DNA from 3 places in the Polaromonas sp. CG_9.11 genome. Region 3 is predicted to be linked to each of the others. Evidence: predicted binding sites of a transcription regulator. Region 3 holds the regulator's gene; each other region holds the start of a gene.

Region 1 (3,272 bases), on a different contig from region 3:
CCCGGTGCAGCGACAGCACCACCGACGCGCTGGGTTTTTTCTGGTCGCGCACGAACAGCGACGGCTTGGGCAGCGCCAGGTGGACCCGGGCCGACTCGACCGCCGAGATCGAGTTGATCGAGCGCGCCAGCTCACCTTCGAGCGCCCGCTGGTAGTTGATCTGCTCGGCAAACTGGCTGGTGCCGAATTTCTGGTTGTCCATCAGCTCGAAGCCGACCGTGCCGCCCTTGGGCAGGCCTTCGGCAGCCAGGCGCAGGCGCGCTTCGGCCACCTTGCCCTTTTCCACCAGCAGGGCGCCGCCGCCTTCGGCGAACTTGTACGGAACGTTCATTTTCTGCAGCGAGGCGATGATGGCGCCGCCATCGCGGTCCGACAGGTTGCTGTACAGCACGCCGTAGTCGGGCTGGCGGCTCCACATCCACAATGCGGCCATGACTGCCACGGCAAATGACGCGCCAATGATCAGCGGCAGGCGCGGGTTGGCGCGCAGCTGCTGCAAAAAAGGCAGGGCGCCAGGCGCTGCCTGCGCGCCAGTTCCGGCGGCAAGGGTGCTCATGCGTTACCGGTCCAGCGCCGCGCGGCGCAGGTCAACAGCGCGCAGAACGGGCAGGCAGGACAGGCAGTGCGGCAGGGCGAGGGGTGGCATACAACGTGTGGTGAGGAGAGGTAAAGGGGCTGGCCCGTGCATTGCGGCCAGGGCACCCCGGCCTTGTTGAACAATTGTCAGAGTGCCGGCCCGCGCTTGATCGGCTGAATAGCCGGGGCTTTTGCCATCTTTTGGCACGATGCGGCCGCAGGGGGCGCTGGTACGCTTCAGGCCATCCTCAGCCATGGGCGCGTTTGCCGCCCGCCCCACACACCATGTCCATTTCGTCCATTGAATCCGTCCTGCAGCAAATGCGCGCCCTGGCCCCGTCGATGGGCGCCGCGCCGGCATCCGGCGGCGAAGCGGCGGCCGGCGGTTTTGCCGGCGAGCTGCAAAAATCGCTGGCGCGCATCAGCGGTGCGCAGCAAAGCGCCTACGGCCAGGCCGAGGCGTTTGAAATGGGCAAGCCCGGCGTGGCGCTGAACGACGTGATGGTCGACATGCAAAAAGCCAACATCGCGTTCCAGACCGGTTTGCAGGTGCGCAACAAGGTGGTTGCTGCTTACCAGGAAGTCATGAACATGTCGGCTTGAGGCGGGTTGCTCTGTTATTCATAGCTGCTTGCGCTTATTCTGCATGCGCTGTAGCCGTATTTAATATAAATTTTCAGCCGTCGGGCTGAAAAAACCACCAAGGCCGTGCGTGGAAGGCCACCAAGCGCCATGATCCTGCAATGCGCAAGGTCAAACTGAAGATGCTCTTATATTCATAGCTGTTCAGGCTGAACAGACCAGCGCTACAAGCCTTTTTGATCAAAAAAGCAGGAATTGCTTTGCCGCTGGCCCACTGAAAGAGGGCTGTTTCGGAAAAACATGAAAATTATTTGTCCCCAGCCCTAAAGGTTTTCCGGGCACTGGCCGATAACTTAAATAACGGTGGCTTGTTGACTGCTTCTAGCAGGCAAGTCCAACGTGACGGCGAGTCAGCCGGTGTCCATCAACTTTAGTACACAGGAGCCACACCATGGGCCAAGTCATCAATACCAATTCGCTCTCGTTGCTCACACAGAACAACCTGAACAAGTCGCAAGCTTCGCTGAATACCTCGATTCAGCGCCTGTCTTCCGGCATGCGCATCAACAGCGCCAAAGACGACGCTGCGGGTCAGGCCATTGCCAACCGCTTCACCGCCAACATCAAGGGCTTGACGCAAGCCCAGCGCAATGCCAATGACGGCATTTCACTGGCGCAAACCACTGAAGGCGCGTTGAACGAAATCAACACCAACCTGCAGCGCGTGCGCGAATTGACGGTGCAAGCTACCAACGGCAGCAACTCCAACGCTGACAAGGCTTCGATCCAGGCTGAAATTACCCAGCGTATGGCTGAAGTCGACCGCACGTCGACCCAGACCGACTTCAACGGCGTCAAGGTTTTGTCTGCATCGGCCAAGCCTTTGAATGTTCAAGTGGGCGCAAATGACGGTGAGACCATTGCAATTAATCTCACGGAAATCAGCTCCAAAACGCTGGGAATGCAAAACTTTAGCGTGAGTGGTCCTACTGCTACCAATCTCACTACCGGTAGTTTTGATGGCGTTCAGGCAACTGCTGCAGGCCAAGCACCTACAGCAGCTCAACTGCAAAGTTTCTATGGTGCGACAACAGCTGTCACTACGACTGTCGTTGCAGAAAAATCTACCGATACGTTGTCTACCGCTCTGGGTATGGCTGCTGGCGGTGCCACCTTAACCGGAAATGCTGTTACAGACAAAAATGGCAGTTTGTATGCTGAAGTCAAAATTACGCCGGCTTCCGCTGGCGAAGCGTCTTCGTTGGTAAACCAAGGTTTCACAGGTGCAACCAGTGGTACTGCCATGTACCGTTATGTGGCGCTTGACCCACAGTCTGCTGTCACGGCAACAACCACCGCTACCTTTACGATCGATACATCGAAGATTACTGCTGCCAGTATGAGCATAGGTGGTACCGCCAAGCCATTAGCAGCCATCGACGCAGCACTGAAAAAAGTGGACGATCTGCGCGGTTCACTGGGTGCGGTGCAAAACCGCTTTGACTCGATTATTTCCAACCTCGGCACCACCGTCACCAACCTGTCTTCTTCACGTTCGCGTATTGAAGATGCAGACTACGCAACCGAAGTGTCGAACATGACACGTGCGCAGATCCTGCAGCAAGCCGGTACCTCGGTGCTGGCCAAAGCCAACCAGTCGACCCAGGGCGTGATGTCTCTGCTGCAATAAGCAAGCGGATTTGTCAAGGGCTGGCCCTTGACGACAGTAAAGCGGCGGCCCAAGGGCTGCTGCTTGCAAATTGGTCAGGCAATCAGGTCTATCCACCTGATTGCGCTTCCCGGTCCCGCCTTGTGAATTTACTAGGCGTGAGCGGATAGCGCATTTGACGGGAGAAGCAAAATGTCGATTTCAACAGGTCCGGTTGGCGCAAGCAGCGGCTTGCAGCACAGCCAAAAAACAGCACAGCTCGCCGTGGCTGGCAAAGACGCGTCTGGCGCGGCATTCAAGCCAACAGCAGGAATTGCGAATGCTGACCTGTCCGGCGCGCCAGCCGTCAAGCGTGCTGCCGATGCAAAGGACGGCGACGTTGTCAAACCCAGCGCCCTGCATGTGCAGCAATCGCTGGACGATATCAACAAGGTGATGGCCACCT
Region 2 (3,272 bases), on a different contig from region 3:
GAAGCAGCGCGGGCTGGCGAGCAGGGCCGGGGCTTTGCGGTGGTCGCCGCCGAGGTGAGAAATCTGGCACAAAGAAGCGCGGCGGCGGCCAAAGAGATCAAGACCCTGATTGGCGACTCGGTGGACAAGGTCGAGGAGGGCGGCCGGCAGGTGCTTGAAGCGGGGAAAACAATGGACGAGATCGTTGACAGCGTACGCCGCGTGACGGACATCATGGCCGAGATCCAGGCGGCCAGCCAGGAGCAGACGCAGGGGATCGAGCAGATCAACCAGGCGATCACGCAGATGGACCAGGTGACGCAGCAAAACGCGGCATTGGTGGAAGAGGCGGCAGCGGCGGCGCAGTCGCTGCAGGAGCAGGCTGGCGGTTTGCTGCAGGTGGTCAGCGTGTTCAAGCTGGGCAGCGAAGACCCGCAACTTGCTTCGTCAAGCCGCCATTCCCCGGTGCGGCCTGCGTCAAACAAGCGAGACGCTCAGCACAAGCAGCCCCCTGCGGTCAAGCGCGCCATTGCCGCGCCAGCGCCAAAGGCACGCAAGACGCCGCTGCCCGCCCCACAACTGGCTGCAGCGAGTGCCGCCGGGCAGTGGGAGGAGTTTTGAACGCCACAGGCCTCAAGGGCGCAGGAAAAGCACAGGGTTACTACTGACCCAAGTAGCTATTTCTGCCGCAGGTCTGGGAAAATAATTTTCAGTTGCGTTCGGTCGCAAGCAACAGCACAAGAACGCAGCGCATTCATTGTCATCAAGGAAAACGCCATGTTGCTTCGCATTATTTATGTCAGTCGGGCCAGATATTCTCTTCCGCTTGAGCTTAAAGATATCTTGGCCTCGTCCCGCAAAAACAACCCTGCATTGGGTGTCACCGGGGCCATGGGCTTTCTTGATGGACTTTATCTGCAGTATCTCGAGGGCGAGGCCAGCGTCGTTACCACGCTGTACAAGCGAATCGAACAAGATTCCCGCCACGCGGCACCGAAGATCCTCGAAAGCAAGCCGATTTCAGAGCGTGCATTTCCTGGCTGGTCGATGGGTTTGCTCACCTGGAATGACGAAACCAAAAAGATTTTTCAACAATTCAACCCTTCGGGCTCGCTCGATCTTTATAACGCAGACACCGTAACGATTAATTCGCTGGTTCGAAGCTTGACCGCCAGCGCCAACTGGATGGCCTTGTGATGATGTGCTTCAGGGCGGCACCGCCTGGCTTGCGCACCCGGAAATCAATCATTACAAATTCTGTCCATTCCACGCTCAAGTTTTTCTGGCGGTTTGTCGTTAAACGCGGTGTAGGTCTTTAAAAGCTTTCGGGTACAGGTCGTTGCTTCAGGGAATCAGGTTTATGTCGAACAACATGTTTTATACCGGGCTTAGCGGCCTGAATGCCGCGCAGGCGGCACTGGTGACGACGGGTCACAACACTGCCAACATCAATACCCCCGGCTACAGCCGGCAGACTGCGCAGATTTCCGCGAGTGGCGGCTCGAACATCCCCGGTGTGGGTTTCTTCGGAAACGGCGTCAAAGTCACCGAGGTCAGCCGCAGTTACGACCAGTACCTCACGTCACAGCTCAACCAGGCCCAGTCGATGAACCAGTCGCTGACCACCTATGGGGCGCAGATCAACCAGATCGACAACCTGCTGGCCAACCAGACGGCCGGTCTGGCGCCGCAGATGCAGACGCTGTTTACCCATGTGCAAGCGGTGGCCAATACCCCGGCCGACACTTCGGCGCGCCAGCAGCTGATCAGTTCCAGCCAGGCGCTGGCCAACCAGTTCCGCTCGATGGACCAGTACCTGACCGGCCTGAACGCCAATGTGAATGGTCAGGTGTCGGGCATGGTCGACCAGATCAATACCTACGCAGGACAAATTGCCAGCCTGAACAAGCAGGTGGCCATGTTCGGCAATGCCTCGGGCTCTCAGGCCCCGAATGACCTTCTGGACCAGCGCGACCAGCTGGTCAGCGACCTGAGCAAGCTGGTCGGAACCAAGGTGGTGGTGCAGGATGGTGGCCAGTTCAACGTCTTCATTGGCAACGGGCAAACGCTGGTGCTGGGCGGCAAGGCGACCACGCTTGCCGCCGTCAGCTCCAGCATCGATCCGGGCCGCACCACCCTGGCGGCCGTGAACACTGCTGGCAAGGCCCTGGAGATTCAGGAGGACATGGTCACCGGTGGCACGCTGAGCGGCTTGCTGCGGTTCCGGGATGAAACGCTGTCCAATGCGCAGAACGCGCTGGGCCGCATGGCCATTTCGCTGTCGGACTCCTTCAATGCCCAGCAAAAACTCGGTGTCGATCTCAACGGCGACATGGGAAGCAATTTTTTCTCGCAGGCCAGCCCGGCTGTTGTTTCCAATGCAAACAACAGCCAGGCCGCGCCGGTCGGCGCCCTGACGGCAAGCTTTGCCGACATCGGCAAGCTGACCACCAGCGATTACCGGGTCGATGCCACCGGGCCCGGGGCCTTCAAGGTGACGCGGCTGTCAGACAACGCCACGGTGGCGGCTGATTCCACGGGTGCGTTTGACGGCTTGACACTGAACTTCACCGGCGGCGTTGCCACAGACTCCTTCCTGGTGCAGCCGACCCGCACCGGCGCGCGCGATCTGACAGTGAACCTGGTCGACCCCGCCAAGGTTGCGGCGGCTTCGCCCCTTGTTACCGGCAACGCTTTTAACAACAAGGGCAGCGCTGCCATCGGCACGCCCAAGGTTGACGCGGGCTACCTGGGCTCGGCCACGCAGCTTTCAACGATGGGCGTGAGCCTGACCTACGACAGCGCCACCAGCACCTTTTCCGGCATGCCGGCGAATGCGGTGGTGACCGCAACAACGGTGAATGGCGCACCCGTGACCACCCTGGCCTTTGACGGCATCACGGTCAGCATCAGCGGCACCCCGGCCGAGGGCGACTCCTTCACCATCGGGAAAAACACCGGCGGCGTGTCGGATGGCAGCAATGCCTTGCTGCTGGGCGCGCTGCAAAACAAGAAAACCATGGCCGGCGGCACCGCCAGCTTCAGCGATGCCTATGCGCAACTGGTCAGCACGGTGGGCAACAAGGCACGGCAGCTGCAGATATCGAACACTGCGCAAACCAGCCTGACACTGCAGATCCGCACCGCCCAGCAGTCGGTGTCGGGGGTCAACCAGGATGAAGAAACCGCCAATTTGCTGATGTTCCAGCAGATGTACCAAGCCAATGCCAAGGTGATCCAGACCGCATCGACCATGTTCGACGCCGTGCTGGGCATCCGCTAAACGCACCCCC
Region 3 (3,272 bases):
CTGGTGGCACTGGCCGAGGATGGTCTGTCGGCATCGCTGCACGAACTGCTTCCGGGGCTGGAATTCAGCACGCCGGAGCCGGTGTCCTTTCGCGGCCGGGCAGGCCTGCTGTCGGTAGCGGAAATGCTGGTCAATGTGTTTGCGCAGCCCACACCAGAGGGCTCCGCCCGGCCGTCAGATGCGCAGATGCAGCGCTGCGTGGTCCGGCGTATAGTCGATGCCGCCAGTGGCAAGCTGGTGGCGCACAGCTACCTGCTTGCCAGTGTCACGGTCCAGGCAAGGCCGCAGCAACTGATCCAGTGGGCAAGCTGGCAGGCAGATGCCAAGGCATATTTTCTGCTGCTTGATCAGTCGCTGCCGACCCCCGAAGGCCACACCGGCCCCTGCGACGCACTCCGGCTAGACCGCCTTCGCGTGCTTGCGCACACCTGCCTCACGGCATTCCGGCTGCAGCAGGCGCAACAGGCGTGGGCGGCACCGGTGCGCAGGGTCCTGGCTCAACTGGCCGGGCAGACGTTCGAGCCGACCCAGCCGGTACCGGGCCCGGTCCTGCTGGAAGGCCTGGGAAAACTCTATGTATTGCTCGATGCGCTGGAAAGCGGCGAGTCGGCTCCAGTGTCCGAAGTTCAACACGCAGCCGATGGCGGCACAAGGAACGGTTTGTGGAAAAACCAGTGACCGATCAAGCCGACGGACTGCGGCGGCTGATGGCCGGCAACACCGCACGGCGTATCACGCTGGTCGACAGCGCAAGCGACAGCGGCGCCTGCAGCGTCGCCCTCAACCTGGCGGCTGCCCTCGAACAGCAGGGTCGGGATGTGCTGCTGCTGGACGAGCGCAACGGTCCGCAGGTGGCACCGCCGGCGCGCGGCGGCCGGCTGGTGCTGGTCGATGCCGTCCTGCACAGCGATGGCACGCTGTCGCCGCTGGCCGCCAGTGCAGATCACATCCTGGTGGTCTGTGCCGCCCGCAGCGAAGCGATCACGCAAACCTATCTGTGCATCAAGAAGCTGCACTATGCCCATGCGCTGGCGAACCTGCGGGTGCTGGTCAACGAGGCCGCCGACCCGGCCCAGGCCCGTCGCCTGCTCGCCAACCTGGCATCCACCGGCAGCCGCTATCTGGGCATGGCGCTTGAGCCTGCGGGATTTGTCAGGGCCGATCCCTTCCTGGCGCAGGCCCGGCGGCTCAACCTGAGCGTTGTCCAGGGCTTCAGCGCCAGCAACGCCGCCCGGGACTTCTTGCAGATTGCCTCGGACCTGGTGAACTGGCCGTGTCTGGCAGCCCCAGACCGGACGCCCTTTGAGCTTTCCCGTCAGAGGGCGGTCCATGACGTTCAGTCATCGGCTGGCTTGCACTGAAGCAACTGCCCAGAACTCTTACAAGATTGTCAGAAATGCAGGACTCTTCCTCAATGTACACATGCCAGGGAAAAATCGACCCCTCCGGCACCACTGGCATGTTGACCCAATATGCTCCCCTGGTACGGCGCCTGGCCTTGCAGCTGATTTCCAGGCTGCCGGCCAACGTGGACCTGGACGACCTGATCCAGGCCGGCATGATCGGCCTGCTTGATGCATCGAGCCGTTACCAGGACGACCAGGGCGCCAAGTTTGAAACCTATGCCGGCCAGCGCATCCGGGGCGCCATGCTCGATGAACTGCGGGCCAACGACTGGGTGTCGCGCGGCTTGCGGCAAACTTCGCGCAGCGTGTCCAAGGCCATCCAGTCACAGGAACAAAAGCGCGGACGGCATCCCACCGAGGGCGAGATTGCCGAAGAGCTGCAGCTGCCTTTGCCAGCCTACCAGAGCCTGCTTCAGGAAATCCAGGGCTGCCAGCTGGTGTATTACGAGGACTTTGACCGCAACGATCAGGAAAACACCTTCATTGACCAGCACTGCGGCAGCAAGCACGACGGGGGTGCGCAAACCGGCGACCCCCTGGCCAGGCTGCTGGAAAACGGCCTGCGCCAGCGCCTGATCGAGGCGATCGACGCCGTGCCCGAGCGCGAGCGCCTGCTCCTGAGCCTGTATTACGAGGAAGAACTCAATCTGCGTGAAATTGGCGCCGTCATGGAAGTCAGCGAGTCCCGGGTGTGCCAGCTGCACAGCCAAGTGATCAGCCGCCTGCGCGGCCTGCTCGCCAAGTCAGCCTAGCGGCCAGCCGGTCCAGGGGCCGGCGTGCCATCGTCCGCCAGGCCACTGCAACGCTAGGCTGAAAATTCAATTTGCTATGAATTAAATAGCTGATGACGAAGGTGCTGCCTGCGCAAAAGCCATATTTCTCTTGAAAACGGCCGCAAAGGCTTGCCCGATAACGACAGGCGTGCGTTCAAGCCGCTTCAGCCTGTGGCCAGGTGGTTGCCGCTTGCCGTTCCGCTGTAATGCGATCCGTCCGGTCCGTACAGTGGCCTGCCGGCTGACTTCAGGAAGTTGATCGATTGCCGGGTGAAGTCAAGATGGGTGTGGATCATGACGCCGTTGGCATGGTTGCGCTCGTGCGCCTGGGCTGCACTCGACTGCAAATGGCGCCAGGCGTCCTGCAGCAAAGGTCCGCCAGCGGCGGTGGCCGCTTCGGCGCCGCTGCGGTCGGCCCGGAAGCCCAGCGCCATCTGTTCGTTTTCCCGATGGCGCGTCAGGGTGGCGATCCGGTCGGCCAGCTGCGACTTGCGCTCGGCCAGGTGCGCAAGGTCCATGAAACGGCCTTGCGTCATGGCGTCGGCTTCCTGGTTCAGCAGGACAACGAATTCGTCAACCGCGCCATGCTCAAGTGTCAGGCGTTGCAACAGTGAAGTGCTCATGAGGGGTTCTTTGCAATCAGCTCGCGAACGCTGGTGATCAGGCCATCGGCGATTTTGGCAGTGTCGACCTGATAGCGGCCGGTACGGATGCTTTCGCGGATTTCAGCCACGCGCCCAGCATCAAAATCGCCGGTCGTTGAGGGCAGTTTTGCCTGGCTGGCGACGGCAGTCGCTTGGGCGGCGGAGGCACCGGCCACGGCGCTGCTTTTCCCGGGCGCCAAGGTCTGCGCAGGCGCCCCGGCTTTTAAAAGGGGGGTATTTTGATTGATTTTCATGATTTTTTCCTCAGGCACTTACCGGCATAACGGCAGTTTGCCCGGAAACTTGAGGCGGCCCGATGAAAAATTCTTTGTCAAATCTTTCATGGCATCAGTTGCCGCGCTCGACGATGCCATCGGCACCCAGCGTGCCGGTGAGCAGTTGACCGCCCTGCATTCTGACCTGGACCAACGCGCCAGCAGCGGCAGCGG

Evidence for each region. Region 3 encodes FliA, which starts transcription of late flagellar genes. Its sites were predicted from a motif close to CTAAAGTTTNNNNNNNNNNNGCCGNTA; they were not measured.
Region 1: the regulator FliA is predicted to act here: its motif matches at 1,483-1,509, upstream of IWX85_RS16850 (FliC/FljB family flagellin).
Region 2: the regulator FliA is predicted to act here: its motif matches at 1,252-1,278, upstream of flgK (flagellar hook-associated protein FlgK).

The regions. Positions count from the first base shown of each region.
Region 1 covers NZ_JADOVE010000022.1:24,593-27,864, forward strand. The annotation lists gene fliF (flagellar basal-body MS-ring/collar protein FliF) at 1-556, opposite strand, end outside; gene fliE (flagellar hook-basal body complex protein FliE) at 862-1,179, shown strand; gene IWX85_RS16850 (FliC/FljB family flagellin) at 1,610-2,848, shown strand; gene IWX85_RS16855 (flagellar protein FlaG) at 3,020-3,272, shown strand, end outside.
Region 2 covers NZ_JADOVE010000022.1:9,421-12,692, forward strand. The annotation lists gene IWX85_RS20820 (methyl-accepting chemotaxis protein) at 1-600, shown strand, start outside; gene IWX85_RS16765 (BLUF domain-containing protein) at 757-1,176, shown strand; gene flgK (flagellar hook-associated protein FlgK) at 1,340-3,262, shown strand.
Region 3 covers NZ_JADOVE010000027.1:20,557-23,828, forward strand. The annotation lists gene flhF (flagellar biosynthesis protein FlhF) at 1-678, shown strand, start outside; gene IWX85_RS17925 (flagellar biosynthesis protein FlhG) at 663-1,361, shown strand; gene IWX85_RS17930 (RNA polymerase sigma factor FliA) at 1,415-2,158, shown strand; gene IWX85_RS17935 (flagella synthesis protein FlgN) at 2,344-2,802, opposite strand; gene flgM (flagellar biosynthesis anti-sigma factor FlgM) at 2,799-3,077, opposite strand; gene flgA (flagellar basal body P-ring formation chaperone FlgA) at 3,172-3,272, opposite strand, start outside.